One region of the Paenibacillus sp. LPE1-1-1.1 genome, then DNA from elsewhere that is predicted to be linked to it. Evidence: predicted binding sites of a transcription regulator. Region 1 holds the regulator's gene; each other region holds the start of a gene.
What was found. Region 1 encodes Rex, which represses fermentation and respiration genes when NADH is low (regulators of the CRP and FNR family bind a similar motif). Its sites were predicted from a motif close to TTGTGAAATATTTCACAA; they were not measured.
Positions count from the first base shown of each region.

Region 2: a site for Rex is predicted at 2,691-2,708, ahead of nadA (quinolinate synthase NadA). Genes of this name have one in related genera too.
Region 3: a site for Rex is predicted at 3,509-3,526, ahead of MRBLPE1_RS28415 (DUF1641 domain-containing protein). Genes of this name have one in related genera too.

Region 1 is NZ_JBEGHY010000023.1:756,259-761,555, reverse strand. It holds gene dinG (ATP-dependent DNA helicase DinG) at 1-1,701, shown strand, start outside; gene MRBLPE1_RS20090 (redox-sensing transcriptional repressor Rex) at 1,698-2,354, shown strand; gene MRBLPE1_RS20085 (amidohydrolase) at 2,335-3,636, shown strand; gene MRBLPE1_RS20080 (DUF5590 domain-containing protein) at 3,669-4,166, shown strand; gene MRBLPE1_RS20075 (hypothetical protein) at 4,281-4,811, shown strand; gene MRBLPE1_RS20070 (AAA family ATPase) at 4,813-5,297, shown strand, end outside.
Region 2 is NZ_JBEGHY010000048.1:14,985-20,281, reverse strand. It holds gene MRBLPE1_RS32815 (ABC transporter ATP-binding protein) at 1-365, shown strand, start outside; gene MRBLPE1_RS32810 (ABC transporter permease) at 371-1,453, shown strand; gene MRBLPE1_RS32805 (ABC transporter permease) at 1,455-2,417, shown strand; gene nadA (quinolinate synthase NadA) at 2,775-3,713, shown strand; gene nadB (L-aspartate oxidase) at 3,846-5,297, shown strand, end outside.
Region 3 is NZ_JBEGHY010000044.1:384,586-389,882, forward strand. It holds gene MRBLPE1_RS28390 (GDYXXLXY domain-containing protein) at 1-46, shown strand, start outside; gene MRBLPE1_RS28395 (hypothetical protein) at 116-577, opposite strand; gene MRBLPE1_RS28400 (ABC transporter ATP-binding protein) at 774-1,451, shown strand; gene MRBLPE1_RS28405 (ABC transporter permease) at 1,467-2,762, shown strand; gene MRBLPE1_RS28410 (MGMT family protein) at 2,815-3,138, opposite strand; gene MRBLPE1_RS28415 (DUF1641 domain-containing protein) at 3,615-4,055, shown strand; gene MRBLPE1_RS28420 (NAD(P)/FAD-dependent oxidoreductase) at 4,092-5,273, shown strand.

The DNA of each region.
Region 1 (5,297 bases):
TCCGATTTCTGGTCGACCGTGGCGAGCGATACGGATTCATGCTTGAATCGTGCCTGTCCATGGTTTAAGCGATGTTTTTACCACCGGGCAAAGCATGAATCAAACATAGCCGATGTTACCATAACGAATCATTCCATGCTGTTTACCGATGTCCAAGCGGATCATCGCTTACTGCCTACGTACACACATCTTATTATTGATGAAGCGCATCATGTGGAAGAGGTGGCGGGCAAGCATCTTGGCATGCAGATCAATTATTTTTCCTTGACGCAGGCCGTGCTCCGTCTCTATAAAGATGCGCGTTCAGGGCTGTTGCCGGGGCTTCGTCAAAAGCTACTGTATGAGGATGACGCCCATCAGGCTTCCTGGTTAGAGACGATCGATACGGTTATTCCCATTTTTCAAGAAATAAAAGAGCATTGGGATAAGCTGTTTGAAATGTTCTACAGCTTCACGTCTACGTCAACGGATGGCCCGACCGAAAACGGACAATCGGTTTGCAGGCTGAAAAAAAACGAGCTTCCCGCAGGCTGGGAGGACGGGGTTACGGTAGAGGGGAATTTGCATACCGAGCTTAACCGCGTGGTTCGTACCGTAGACAAGATGGTAACGGACATTAAAGACCGCGTTGACGATTCAGCCGTGCAGGCGCTAATAACGGATCTGAACGGAGCTGTCCGCGATTTAACCCGTCTGAAGGATGAACTCCGGACCTTTATCAAATTGGAGCTGACGGATTCCGTGTTTTGGATCGAAGCAAGCAGCGTTTACCGTTATCGCTCCGTGCAGCTTTACGGCGTTCCCGTCGATGTGAGCGCTCAGCTGCAAAAGTACTTTTTCGATGTAAAAGAAAGCATCGTGCTGACGTCTGCAACGTTATCCGTCCAGAAATCATTTCAATATGCCGAAGAGCAATTAGGCTTGACGGGGTATGAAGAACAAGGCAGGTTAAAAACCGTGCAGCTTCCCTCTCCGTTTAATTATAGGGAACAAGCGCTGGTGGTCATCCCGAGGAACTTCCCTGTTTTGAAGGGAGTATCCGTCGATGACACGTACTTGGAAATGCTGGTCGCGTCGCTTGCGGATGCAGCCAAGGAAACGAAGGGCCGCATGCTTGTATTGTTTACTTCGTACCGGATGCTTAAGCAAGTATACGAGCCGTTAAAAGAAAAGCTAACCGTCTCTGGCATCCAAGTGTTGGGGCAAGGCATCGACAGCGGGAACCGAACAAAGCTTACTAGGCGCTTTCGGCAAACGCCTGAATCGGTATTGCTCGGCACAAGCAGCTTCTGGGAGGGCGTAGACATACCGGGCGAAGCGCTGATCTGCCTTGCGATCGTGCGTCTGCCATTCCAGCCGCCCAGCCATCCGTTGGCGGAAGCAAAAGCGGAAATGCTGCAGCGTCAAAAGCAAAACCCGTTCATGAAGCTGTCTATACCGCAAGCCGTCATTCGCTTTAAGCAGGGGTTCGGCCGTTTGGTAAGAACGTCTCAGGATAAAGGAATCGTAATCATTTACGATACAAGGGTGATCGACACCTATTACGGCAAGCATTTCTTGTACTCCTTGCCTGGGCCCAAGATCGAAACGATGCATACGGACCAAATGATCCTGCGGATGCGGGAGTGGTTAAGCGATGGGAAGGCAGCCGAAACATTGGTTCACCACAACGAAACAAGCACGGAGGAGGAGAAGCGATGAAGCAAACGAAAATATCGGAGGCTGTCGTCAGAAGGCTTCCTGTTTATCTCCAAGTATTGAATGAAATGGTGAATCGAGAAATTCAAACCGTTTCTTCCCAAGACTTAGGCACAAAGCTTGATTTGAATCCGGCACAAATCCGCAAGGATCTTGCATACTTCGGTGAATTTGGCCGAAAAGGCGTCGGATACGACGTTGTATATTTGATAGAAAAAATCCGCCAGATTCTAAAGGTTGACCAGACGATTAAAGTTGCGCTTGTCGGCGCGGGGAATTTGGGGCATGCTTTGTGCAATTACAACAAATACTCCAAGGATAATATGCAAATCACTGCGGTTTTCGATGTGCATCCCAGCAAGATCGGTACGAGTATCAATAATTTGACCGTACTGCCAATGAGCGAACTTAACGCTACGGTTGAGGAACAAAAAATACGGATCGGGATCATCACGGTTCCAGCCTTTGAGGCGCAAAACGTCGCTAATCAATTCGTGGAGGCTGGCGTGGAGGGCATTCTAAACTTCGCGCCGGCTATTTTGCGGGTGCCCGATGAGGTGCGCATTCAAAATGCGGATTTTACGAGGGAATTGCTAAGCATAGCCTATTATTTAGTTAGAGAAGGAGAAACGCAGAATGAGTCAGATTTGGATTGAAAATGGTTTGTTTATAACTATGGATGATGAAAACCCGTCATTCAAGGGACATATGGTCGTTACCGGCGACCGGATTACGTACATAGGCACGGCGGCTCCCGAGCAGCTTTCTGAAGCGGTTCAAAAGATAGACGGCAGCAAGCTCGCTTTTATGCCTGGTCTTATCAATACGCATGGCCACGCCGCCATGAGCTTGCTTCGCGGCTATTCGGATGACCAAAATTTGCAGGTTTGGCTGGAACAGAAGATGTGGCCGATGGAAGGCAAATACGTGGACCAAGATACACGCGCCGGCAGTGCACTTGCCATCGTGGAAATGCTGCGTTCAGGAACAACGGCATTCGTTGATATGTACGACCGCATGGACCAGGTTGCGCAAATGGTTGAACAAAGCGGAATCCGAGGCGTTTTGACGAGGGGCGTTATCGGTCTATGTCCGCCTGCGGTGCAAGAAGCCAAGCTCACGGAAGCGATTGCTTTTGCGCGCGATTGGAACGGTAAAGCGGACGGCAGAATTACGACGATGATCTCGCCGCATGCGCCATATACTTGTCCTCCTGAATATATTGAACGTTTCGTGCAGGCCGCGCATGATTACAATTTGCCTCTGCACACCCATATGTCGGAGACCCTCGCCGAGGTTGAGCAAAATGTCAGAGACTACGGTCTCCGCCCCGTCGAGCATTTGGATCGCCTAGGATTTTTCTCGCGTCCGGCACTCGTTGCCCACGCGGTTCATTTGAATGACGCCGAGATTGAATTGCTTGCAGCCAAGGGGGTAGCCGTATCGCATAATCCCGTTAGCAATCTAAAGCTGGCAAGCGGAATCGCCCGCGTGCCGAAACTGCTGCGGGCAGGCGTAACGGTATCCTTAGGTACAGACAGCGTAGCAAGCAATAATAACCTCGACCTATTCGAAGAAATCCGTTTCGCGGCATTGCTGCATAAAGGCGTATCGGGTGATCCAACGGCTATACCGGCTTCGGAAGCATTGAAGCTCGGCACAATTTACGGTGCAAAATCGATCTGGCAGGAGGATCAGCTTGGCAGCCTTAAGGTGGGCAAGAAAGCGGATTTCATTGCGATAGATATCGAGCAGCCTCATTTCTATCCAAAGACAGATATGATGTCGCATTTGGTTTATTCCGGTTCCGGCCGGGATGTCCGTCATGTATGGATCGACGGGCGCCAGGTTTTGAAAAACGGCGAATGCACCTTACTCGACGAGGAGAAAATTCGCTATGAGGCGCAGGCGAGCTTCGATCGCTTGCTTAACGCCTAATGCGCGCCACAGCAAGGAAACGTCCGCCGTTCATGACGCTGCAGCGATGGTTATTCGTTATCGTCGCCTGTCTCTTGCTGCTTTTAACAGTCGGGTTTATTTATTTCCGTGATATACAGGATTCGCAATGGACGGCGATTAAAGCAGCCAAGAAGCAAGCCATAGAAGCTGCCGGGCTTACTGAGGTCGACAAGGTCTATCATCATACATGGGATAAAGAAACATGGGTTATCGAAGGCATCAATAAAGAGAATGAAAACGTATTTGTATGGTTAACAGAGGAGAAGCTGTCCGAGGTGATCAAAGCATCAGAGGGAATTTCCGAGCAAAACCTTAAAAATACGTTTAAAGGCAAACAGCCGAATGCAGTTGTGAAAAGAATTCAGCCCGGCCTGCTTGATGATCAGCGGGTATGGGAAATATATTACAGCGACGGAGAAAATCCGGCTCGCTATCATTATGATTTCTATCGTTTTGATAATGGAGCCTTCATTGATTCCTATAAGCTGCCATCGAGGACGGAGCCGTAAGGCTCCTTTCCTATTTTTGCAGTACGCATCTTGCCCCAAAGTATGATATACTCTCGTATAGAGGAATTGATATACGGAATGACCATATAAAATGCTGCGGGAGGGATTTTGCAAATGTTGAGACCGCGAGTGATACCTATAGTGATTACGGCTGCCATTTCGGCTTCCGTTTTATTCGGAGGCTGGGCCATTTACAATCAAGTGGCTGTTGCAGCACCGTTAGAACAGGTTGCGAAAGATGTAGCCGGCGTTGTTTCTTCAGATAAGCCGGTAATGGATAACGAGCAGGTAACCATAACGATAGAATTGAACGAGGATGCGAATCTTCGCGATGTATATGAGAGAATAGAGGCAAACGGCAAGGATGTATTCGATAACCGTGTGCTTACGTTGAAGTTTAAAGGGAAATCGAATAAGCAGCTTGAAGATCTATGGTATGCGTCTATGTTTGATATTGCGGAAGCCATGGAGACCAAAACCTATTCGAGCATTCCGGAAGCGATGAACAAAACGGCTAAAGCGTACAAAGATGTAACGGTAACAACGGAAATGGATGAAAAAAACGTATATATTACTTTAAAAAATCCAGAAGCGGTGAAATACGTCGTACTGCCACGTATCTCAGCCCAATTGGAGGCATGGTAATATGAGAAAATACGGAACAGAAATCGCGATAGGTCTCGTACCTGTTGTGATCGCGTTTTTAATCTTTATCGGACAAAATGTCGTCCCTATGCTGATGCTCGCGGCTATTGGTTTTGCACTCGTTTATACTGCGCGCGGCAGAGGCAAGCTTACGGCCATGACAAGTCAGAGGCAGCGTTCGGGGGAGAAATCCGCGCCATTTACCTTTGATCAAATCGGAGGGCAGGAGCGGCCGAAGCAGGAGCTTATCGAAGCGCTTGATTTCCTTGTTCACCAAGACAAAATAAAGAAGCTGGGTATTCGGCCGCTAAAAGGCATTTTATTGGCGGGACCTCCGGGAACCGGTAAAACTCTGCTGGCCAAAGCTGCCGCTCAGTATACGGATTCCATATACTTGGCCGCATCAGGCAGTGAATTCGTTGAGATGTATGTCGGCGTCGGCGCGGGACGCGTGAGGGATTTATTCAAAGAAGCGCGTACCAAAGC
Region 2 (5,297 bases), on a different contig from region 1:
GGTCATCAGGCATCCATACGCATGCTCGCGCGTTGTCTGGCGGTAATCAGCAAAAGGCCATTATCGCTCGTGAGCTGCACAAGGACCCGGACTTATTGATTGCCGTGCAGCCGACCCGCGGGTTGGATATCGGCGCCATTGAATATGTGCATAAACGGTTAGTTCAAGCCCGAAACGAAGGAAAAGCCATTTTGCTAGTGTCCTTTGAGCTCGATGAGTTGTATGCCTTGTCTGATCGCATCGCGGTCATGTACGAGGGCCGGCTGATGGGTGAGGTTGATGCAGAACGCAGAGACGATCAGCAGCTTGGTCTTATGATGGCAGGAAACAAATCTGCCGCAGCTGCAGCGGAAGGGAGAGGATAGCGTAAATGGATACTTTGAAGAAAATTTTTAATAAATCGTCTATCCTCATACCGGTTGTGGCCATTATCCTCGGCCTTATCGTCGGGGCTATTGCGATGCTGGCCGGCGGGTACAGACCAATCCTAGCGTATACTTCTTTGCTGGATAAGCTGTTTAGTTCCCCTTATAACATAGGCGAAGCGATCCGTGCGATTACGCCGTTGATTTTTACCGGACTTGCGGTATCGTTTGCATTCCGCACTGGACTGTTCAATATCGGGGTAGAAGGCCAGTTTGTAATGGGTATGACCGGGGCGACAATTATTGGCGTGCTGCTCGATTTGCCATGGTACATTCATGCTCCGTTGGCTGTAATTACTGGTGCTCTCTTCGGTGGGTTATGGGCAGGCATAGCGGGATACTTGAAAGCAAAGCGCGGCGTGAATGAAGTTATATCTTCCATCATGCTGAACTGGATTGCGCTTTTCCTATCCAATTTTATCGTTGCGAAGTTCCTTGTTGAGAAAGGTCAGCAAAAATCAATGCCGATTCACGAGTCTGCGATGATGAAAATTGACTGGCTCGTCAAATTGATGGACAACGCCCGCATGCACTGGGGAACCGTCATTGCCATCCTTTGCATCATTTTGTTCTATATCGTGCTTTGGCGCACGAAACAGGGTTATGAGCTTCGCGCGGTTGGCCATAATCCGGATGCCGCTCAGTATGCGGGTATGAACGTCAATGTCACGATGGTTAAATCGATGTTTATTAGCGGTATTTTCGCAGGACTCGGCGGCGTCTTTGAAATTTTGGGCGTCTTCGGCAATCAGACCGTTATGGCCGCTTCGCCGGGTTATGGTTTCGACGGTATTGCGGTTGCCCTTCTTGGGGGAAATACGCCGATTGGCGTACTCCTTGGGGCCATTTTATTCGGCGGGCTTAGCTACGGCTCGGCAGGCATGAGCTTTGGTGCCGGCGTACCTCCAGAGGTCGTGCGGATCGTCATCGGCGCCGTTATTTTCTTCGTTGCTTCGCATGGATTAGTGAAATGGTTCTTGAAGCCTTTTCTAAATAAACGTGCAAGCAAGCGGAAGGAGGCGGTGTAGAATGAACGTACTCGATGTCATTGGACAGCTTATTAATACTACGCTCGTGTTCTCCACCGCGCTCATTTTTGCGGCGTTAGGCGGGATGTACTCCGAGCGCTCGGGCGTCGTTAACATTGGTCTGGAAGGCTTGATGGTGTCCGGCGCGTTTGCTGCGGCAGTCGCTACCGAATACGCCATACAGGCAGGTATGGGCAATGTATCGCCATGGATCGGATTTATCGCTGCGGGTATCTACGGGGTTCTGGTCTCTTTATTGCATGCGATATCAACGATAACGTTCCGGGCCGACCAAACCGTCGTGGGTGTGGTTATTAATATCCTATCACTCGGTTTGTCGCTTTATCTAACCAAAAGCTTGTATGCAGGATCAGGACAAACGCCGCTTTTGGAAAATGTATTCCATAAGTGGCAGATTCCTTTCTTATCGGACATCCCTTTGCTCGGAAAAGCGATTTTCACCGCGTATCCGACGACTTATATCGTTATCGCGCTTGCTTTTATCAGCTACTTCGTCTTGTTCCGTACGCCTTTCGGCTTGCGTCTGCGGGCGGTTGGCGAGCACCCAAGCTCTGCGGACACCGTGGGCATCAGCGTAACGAAATACCGTTACATTGGCGTCCTTCTCAGCGGCGCTCTGGCGGGTCTTGGCGGCGCAACGATCACGTTGACGACGACAAGCAGCTTTGCGCATAACACGATCTCCGGTCAAGGCTTTATCGCGCTCGCGGCACTGATTTTCGGCAAGTGGAACCCGCTCGGCGTCGTTGGCGCGGCGATGTTCTTTGGACTCGCGCAGGCGCTCAGAAGCTTTATGCAGCGCTTTGAGTTCGCACAGCAAATTCCGGCTGAATTTTTCTACATGCTGCCCTATATTTTGACGCTCATCGTTCTAGCTGGCGCTGTCGGCCGCTCGAATGCTCCATCGGCGCTTGGGCAGCCTTACGATCCTGCGAAGCGTTAATTGATCGACGGTCTCTTTCCAAAACGGAGAGAGACCTTTTCTATTTATAAAAGAGCATAGCGCACAGGCCCTGTTTAACCTTGTACGTTGCAATAAAAGGCTCGTTTTCGCCGAAGGTTGCCCGGAGACGGCCTGCAAAATAATTAATTTTGACTTGCTGCCCTAAAATGGCCTTTAATACATTGACAGTAGCATCCACCGCGTGTAAATTAAAACTTAATCAAATGAATTTATCCCTTTTGGTTTAAACTATAGGTAAGCGACTTTCTAAGTTTGTGCATCAATTCACAAAGTTGTGCTTGCCGTATAACGGAATGGGCATTATCCCCCATCCCTCATAAGAGGAGAGGATCTACTGTGGAAGCACTGGCACTGGAACGCAAGGCGGAGCAAAACCGAGAGCTGCGTGAACGGTTGTTACAGTTGAAGAAAGAACGGAATGCGATCATTTTAGCCCATTATTACCAGCGTGATGAAATTCAAGAGGTTGCCGATTTCCGCGGGGACTCCTTCCTGCTTGCGCAGAAGGCAGCCCAAACCGATGCCGAAGTCATCGTTTTTTGCGGCGTTCATTTTATGGGCGAGAGCGCAAAGATTTTGGCGCCAAACAAAACGGTTATTATTCCCGATGAGCGTGCCGGCTGCCCGATGGCGGACATGGTAAGCGTGGATGGCCTGCGTAAGCTGAAGGCTCAGCATCCGAATGCAAAGGTCGTCACTTACATCAACTCGTCTGCTGAAATCAAAGCGGAGACTGACATCTGCTGTACGTCGGCGAATGCGGTTAAAGTCGTCAATTCCGTTGAGGGTGACGAGGTTATTTGGGTACCGGACAAAAACCTGGGCCATTATGTGCAGCAGAATACCGATAAGAAAATGATTATCTGGGAAGGTTACTGCAATACGCATGATATGCTTACGGTTAAAGACGTGGAAGAAATGAAAGCGAAATACCCGAATGCGCAATTTGTCGTACATCCCGAATGCCGTCCGGAAGTTGTTGAACTTGGCGACTTTGTAGGCAGCACAACCGCTATCATAAAATATTGTAAAGAATCGGATTGCCAAGAGTTTATCGTGGGCACGGAGGATGGTACAGGCTACCAGCTGCGTTTAGACAGCCCGGGCAAAACGTTCCATTTTGCATCTAAATATTTGGTTTGCCCTAACATGAAGGTTAATAATTTGAAGAAACTCGTTAAGGCGTTAGAGACGATGCAGCCTCAAATTTATGTACCGCCACATGTTGCGGATCAAGCCCGTTTATCCTTGGAGCGCATGTTACTCGTGAAGTAATAGGCGCTGCTCCTATGCTTAAAATATAAGAATCGCTAAGCTATGCCTTTATTTTATGTTTATTTTTCATTATGAGACATAAGCAGCCCAGCAAAAGGTCGGCTTTTGCCGTTTACCCTTGGAGGAGCCATGATGATTCCCAGATATTTAGTTGATGTGCAGCTGAATGAGCTGCCTGTTATTGAAAAAGATGTGATCGTTATCGGGGCCGGCATTGCCGGTCTTTTTACCGCTATACGGGCAAGTGAAAACAACTCGGTCCTAATGATTACGAAAAAATCGCTGCTGGACAGCAACACTCGTTATGCGCAGGGCGGTATTGCCGCCGTGATTTCGGACGAGGATTCGCCAGCATACCATAGGCAGGATACGCTTATAGCCGGCGCGGGCTTATGCTCGAATGAAGCCGTCGATATACTCGTTCACGAAGGGCCAAAAGGCGTTCGCCGTTTGATCCAAATGGGCACGCAGTTCGATTTGGAAAATGGCGAATTTGCGCTTACGAAGGAAGGCGCGCACAGCCAGCGGCGTATTTTACATGCCAATGGCGATGCTACCGGCTTCGAAATTGTACGGGCTTTGTCCGAAACAGCGGTTGCCAATCCGAAAATCGAAGTTTGGGATGACCATTTCGTCATCGATCTGGTTACGCAGGACGGCGTTTGCTGCGGTGCCATCGTACAAAAGCCTGGCGGTCAGCGGTTATTCGTTAAGGGGAAAGCGGTTATTCTCAGCTCAGGCGGCGCGGGTCAGCTGTACCGGTATACAACCAATCCTGAAGTCGCAACGGGAGACGGTATCGCAATGGCTTATCGAGCGGGCGCTTACATACAAGACGTAGAGTTTATTCAGTTTCATCCAACCTCGCTCTGTTATCCGGGTGCACCGAGATTTCTGATTTCGGAAGCTGTACGGGGTGAAGGGGCGTATCTTCGCAATATTAAGGGAGAACGCTTCATGGATCGTTATCATGAGCAGCTGGAGCTCGCTCCAAGGGATGTCGTGGCGCGCGCGATCGTCAGCGAAATGGAAGAGACGAAGTCGACCTTTGTTTATATTGATATTACGCATGAATCAGCGGAAATGGTCAAACATCGTTTTCCTACTATATATGAATACTGCTTGAAATATGGACTAGACCTAACCTCGGACTGGATACCGGTTGCGCCGGCTATGCATTATATGATGGGCGGAGTGAAAACCGATCTAAATGGGGAAACGAATATAAAGCGCTTGTTCGCTTGCGGAGAAGTTTCGTCAACCGGCGTACACGGAGCGAATCGGCTTGCCAGCAACTCGCTCTCCGAAGCGATTGTCTTTGGGAGAAGAATCGTAAAGCGAATAGACGAGCTTCCAAGCCATTCGGTTCAGCCTGTTATCGAGAATGAAACCGAACGCAGCAGCACGCCGATACAGGCAGTCGTAGAGAGACGGCTTAAGCTGCAAAAAATTATGGTGCGGTATGCAGGCTTGCGGAGAGATGCCAAGGGTCTTGAAAAAGGGCTTGAGGAATTGAAGCGGCAGCTGCCGATTTATCAATCGATACTTACAGAGCGCGAAGAGTATGAATTTGCTAATTTGCTA
Region 3 (5,297 bases), on a different contig from region 1:
TGGCACCAATGGGGATGCGCTCCTTGAGCGTTTAAGCAAGGATTAAGGACTTTTGCATTTGCAAAAAAAATAGCAGGACATATCCGGCCTCCATGCCGCATATGTCGTGCTATTTTTATGAATACGTCAGCTTGCTCAGATCCGGAAACTCCTCTAAATAACCGTTTCGCTCCAGCTCCATCAAGGCTTTGCGGATGCTTTGTTCGTCTTCCCCCGATTGGTCCGAGAGCGCCAGCAGCTCCGCCAGCGTAATCTCCTTATGCTCCTTGCAATAAGTCAGCAAGCCTTTGGCTGCCCAAGACAAACGGTCATCTTGGAACTCCCCGATCATTTTACGGAATACTTTATGTGGAATTAACTGTTCGTTTACTAATGCCTGCATGGCTTTTATCGCGAGCTTTGTCGACATGCGGCCCTTCTTAGCAACCTCATCCAAGGTGAGCGATGCGGAATCGGCAGTGCTTGAGCTAAGTACGATATAAATCATTTGCGAATAGATATCCAGGTTTGGATTATAAAAGATTTCGGTAGAAACGGTGAAATTGCGTACGTTACCAGGTGAAATATCAGTAGTCATGTTTCTTCTCTCCCTTCCGATTGGTCTATACCATAATAAAGGTTCGGAAACGGGGTTTCAATTTAGGCTTTATTAGAAAATGTTAATCGTAACCGGACTTGCTATTCTGAACCAGGTTACATTTTCAGAAAAAATGGCGTCTTCCTTATAAATGATATGCTGCAAAATGGATTTGCACAGAAAGGATGATATCCGATTGATAGCGATTCAAAACCTGTCCCATCAGTTCCAAATCGGTAGAAAAGGCAATGAGAGAACCGTCCCGGTATTAAGCAACGTTCATCTAGAGGTAGCTAAGGGAGAAATCGTATCCGTCCTCGGGCGGAGCGGATCGGGTAAATCAACATTGCTAAATTTAGCAGCCGGTTATATGAAGCCCGCCAGCGGTTCCATTACCATTAACGGCACAAATGTCACGGAATACAACGAGACACAGTGGTCAAAGTTTCGCCTGGACCATATGGGCTTTATTTTTCAAAGCTTCCAGCTGATGCCCAGCATGACCGCGTTCCAGAACATTGAGCTGCCTCTTACCTTAAAGGGGTTAGACAAGAAGGCACGCGACCAACGGGTTATGGAGACGCTTGAGCTCGTAGGGATGAGCGACTATGGATCATTTTATCCGAGCGAGCTGTCAGGCGGACAGCAGCAGCGGGTCGGAATTGCGAGAGCTATGGTGCTGCGTCCTTCGATTATTTTGGCGGATGAGCCTACGGGAAGCTTAGACAGCGAGACAGAGCAAACGGTGCTGGAATTTATCCGGCATTTGAATCAACAGCGGGGAACCACGTTTCTTATGATTACGCATGATGCCGAGGTCGCTTCCATCGCACACCGATCGGTTACGATCCATAACGGAGAATTAGTCAGTTAGAAAGGAGAGCCGCATATGAAATGGAAAGATAAATATGATTTTATGCGTCAAAATATGAAGAAAAACAAATCGAGGCTGTTTATGACCGTTTTGGCCACGGCGATGGGCTGCTGCTTTCTAGTCGTGCTTTCTTCCATTGGATTCGGCTTTCAAAAGAGCATCACGGAGCAGATCACATCCAACGGTAAAGTTACCGAAGTATCGATTTATGGAAAAACTGTCGCAAGCGGCGATGAGAACAGCGTAGATTCACTCTATTCTCAGGATGAGATTGATTATTTTCAGAGCATTCCCCATGTCGAGGCCGTTGTACGCCAGAACATGGTTAACCTGAATACGCAATACGCTCTTGACGATTACGCTGCCGATGTTGAACATTCACCTGTATTTACGGTCATGGAGGCGGAGCAGCACGGCAAGCTGGAGCTAGCCGAAGGAAGATTCCCGACAAACGAGCATGAAATACTCGTAGGCTATCACTTTGCAGAATCGCTGCGTCTACCGTCTAACCCAGCTCAACCCTACTCGGGCCGTTTGTTAAATAAGACGATAAAGATTACGTTGAAGCAGCCAGCCGATGCAGCCATTAAAGAAACCCAATCCATCGCGCTAGATGCTGAGGTCGTTGGCATATTGAAGCAGCCCGCTAAGGAATGGCTGCAGGATTACAGCGTAGTCATGGATCAAAGCGCTATCGCATCGGTAATCACCTTGCTGCCTGCAGAGGAGCAGCGGCTTCTGGACCATTATCAAAATGTGCTTGTATACGCGGACGACATGCAGCATGTCACTCGTATCGCCAAAACGATTAAGGATAATGGCTACAATGCCTACTCCGTGGCGAGCGAGCTGAAAAAGGTCGATTCGATATTCTTGTTCGTAAAGCTGGGTCTTCTATTCGTAGGCGCAATCGCAGTGCTGATCGCTGCAATCGGCATTTATAATACGATGACGATGGCGGTTACCGAGCGAACGCAGGACATCGGCATCATGAAAGCGATCGGCGCGTCGCCATCCTCGATTCGGAGCATCTTCCTCCTGGAAAGCAGTTTTATCGGAGTATCGGGCACACTCATCGGAACGGCAGTCGCCTTTCTCGTCAGCTTTGCGGCAAACCAATTGATTCCAATCATTTTAAGCAGTCAAAATGAGGACAGCGAGCCTGCAGGCTTTATTTTCAGCTATATTCCTATGACATTAATCTGGGTTTCTGCAGCAATCAGTATCGGCATTGCTATTTTGTCCGGCATGCAGCCAGCCCGCCGCGCAACCGAAATTGATGTCCTAAAGGCGCTGCGCAGAGATATTTAATAAAGCTGTGGCTGTTGAGCAGCAAAAAAAGCTAACCCTTGATGCCAAGCGGTTAGCTTTCCTCCTCGGTGACGGCATGATAACGGTATTTGCTCAAATCGACTCGTCCATCCCCGCTCGTTGCAACTCCCTCTCCGTTTAAGTAAAGAATCTGCATATAGCGGGCTTCTTCATCCGTAATTGCAATTTCGCCTTTTGCATTAACTACCCTGTGCCAGGGAAGATTATGAATGCCGCTTAGCGAATGTAAAATCCGGACCACCTGTCTTGCGCCTCTGCGGCTTCCGGCTAACTCCGCTATCTGACCATAAGTCATTACGGCCCCTTCCGGAATGGCTTGAATGATGGCGATGACTCTCTGCGTAAACGGCTGCATGGTTCTTCTTCTCCTTATGCTCGTCATTTTTTATCATGTCTGTGGATTCGATTGGCTCTTTTCATCATATCTTATGGAAGGGCACTCGCGCATATTTGTATTGGAACCAAACTCATCAACCGATCCGGCAACAACCAAATAACCAAAAAATGGTGTTAATATCGACAAAATGCATGCATTCGCCTGTCCTTGATAACAAAATGCAATATTTTTTTGCCAAAAGTATTAAATTTCTTTTTAACTTTTGATGAAAACGATGTAGAATAGAAACAAAGGGTTCAATCCGATTACGTCATGCTCGCTAACTCATCCTTCTCCAAGCATCTTGGGTAAGGCTGTTACTAACGCACAGTCATCTATTTGAGAAACTATGTGAAAAGTGTAACAAACTTTAGGGATGTACGCCCGCTTCTAGCGAATGGCACAATTGAGACCATAACTTACTTTCAAATTAACGTAAAGGAGGACATTCTATAATGTCACAACCATCTGCTGGACAAGAGGTAGCAGCAAGCCTGGCTGAAGAAAAGCAATCGTTAGATGTACTTGATCAATTAATGAAGCCGGAGGTTCAACAGTCGCTGACTGTGCTCGTGGATAACCTTCCGAAATTAGCTGAAATGGTAACACTAATGACCAAAGCGTATGATTTCGCGCAAAACATCGCTACAGACAAAGTATTGATCAACGATTTCGCTCAAGGTATCGGTGAATTCGTCAAACCGGTGCAAGAGAAAGCAAAAGGGATCGCAACTGCAGCAATCGAGGCTGGCGAGCGTTCGCAAGAAGCGGCTAACACTTCTGTTGGCTTGTTCGCTATGTTGAAAATGCTGAAAGATCCGGAAGTTCAAAAAACGCTGCGCTTTGCACAAGCATTCCTTAGTGTGCTGTCTGAACGTAAAAACGAAAAAGCATAATATACTGATTACGCATAGAACGAACGGAGGATGAACATGTCGAAGCAAATTTTAATTCTTGGTGGCGGTTACGGCGGTCTTCTTACAGCTCTAACAGCCCGCAAGCACCTGACTGCAGCAGAAGCAAGCATCACAATCGTTAACCGTTACCCTACACACCAAATCATCACTGAGCTGCACAGACTTGCCGGAGACACGATCGCTGAGCAAGCCGTTGCGCTGCCGCTGAGCAAGCTTCTTGGCGACAAGCAAGTGAATATCATCGTTGATTCGGTGAAAGAAATTAAACCAAACGATAAACAAGTCGTTCTTGCAAGCGGCCAAGTACAAAAGTACGATACCCTTGTTGTTGCACTGGGCAGTGAAACAAACTACTTCGGTATTCCTGGCCTGGAAGAGAACAGCCTTGTTCTTAAATCCGTTGCCGATGCTAACCGCATCCGCAAGCATGTGGAAGAGCGCCTTGACGCTTATAAGAAATCAGGCAACAAAGCTGACGCAACGATCGTTGTTGGCGGCGGCGGCTTGACCGGCGTTGAGCTTGTCGGCGAATTCGCTGACAGACTTCCAGAAGTATGCCGCAGCAAAGGCATCGACTTCAATGACATTTCGTTATATTGCGTAGAAGCAGGCCCTGCTGTTCTGCCAATCTTCCCGAAAGTGTTGATCGACCGTGCGGTTACAAGCCTTGAGAAACGCGGCGTAAACTTCATTACGAGCGTAGCCATCACGGAAGCAACAAAAAGCTCTGTTTCGCTTAAAGACGGACGCACGATCGAATCGAGCACCATCATTTGGACAGGCGGCGTAAAAGGCAATCCGGTAGTCGGCAGCAGCGGCCTTGCAGAGGACCGCGGCCGCTCGACCGTTACGCCAACTCTTCAATCGACTTCGCATGCCGATGTATTCCTTGCCGGCGACTGTGCAGTCGTATTCCCAGAGGGCGGCGACCGTCCTTATCCTCCAACGGCTCAGCTTGCTTGGCAAATGGGCGAAACGGTAGGCTACAACCTATCGGTTCAAATCAAAGGCGGCGTAATGGATAAATTCGTTCCTGTATTCTCCGGAACGCTTGGAAGCCTAGGCCGTAAAGACGGCGTAGGTACAATCGGCGGAAACGCGACACAACTGAAAGGCTTGCCTGCATCCCTGATGAAGGAAGCAAGTAATGTCCGCTACCTGTCGCATATCCACGGTCTATTCGCACTTGCGTACTAATATACACACAAAAAAAGAAGGCGG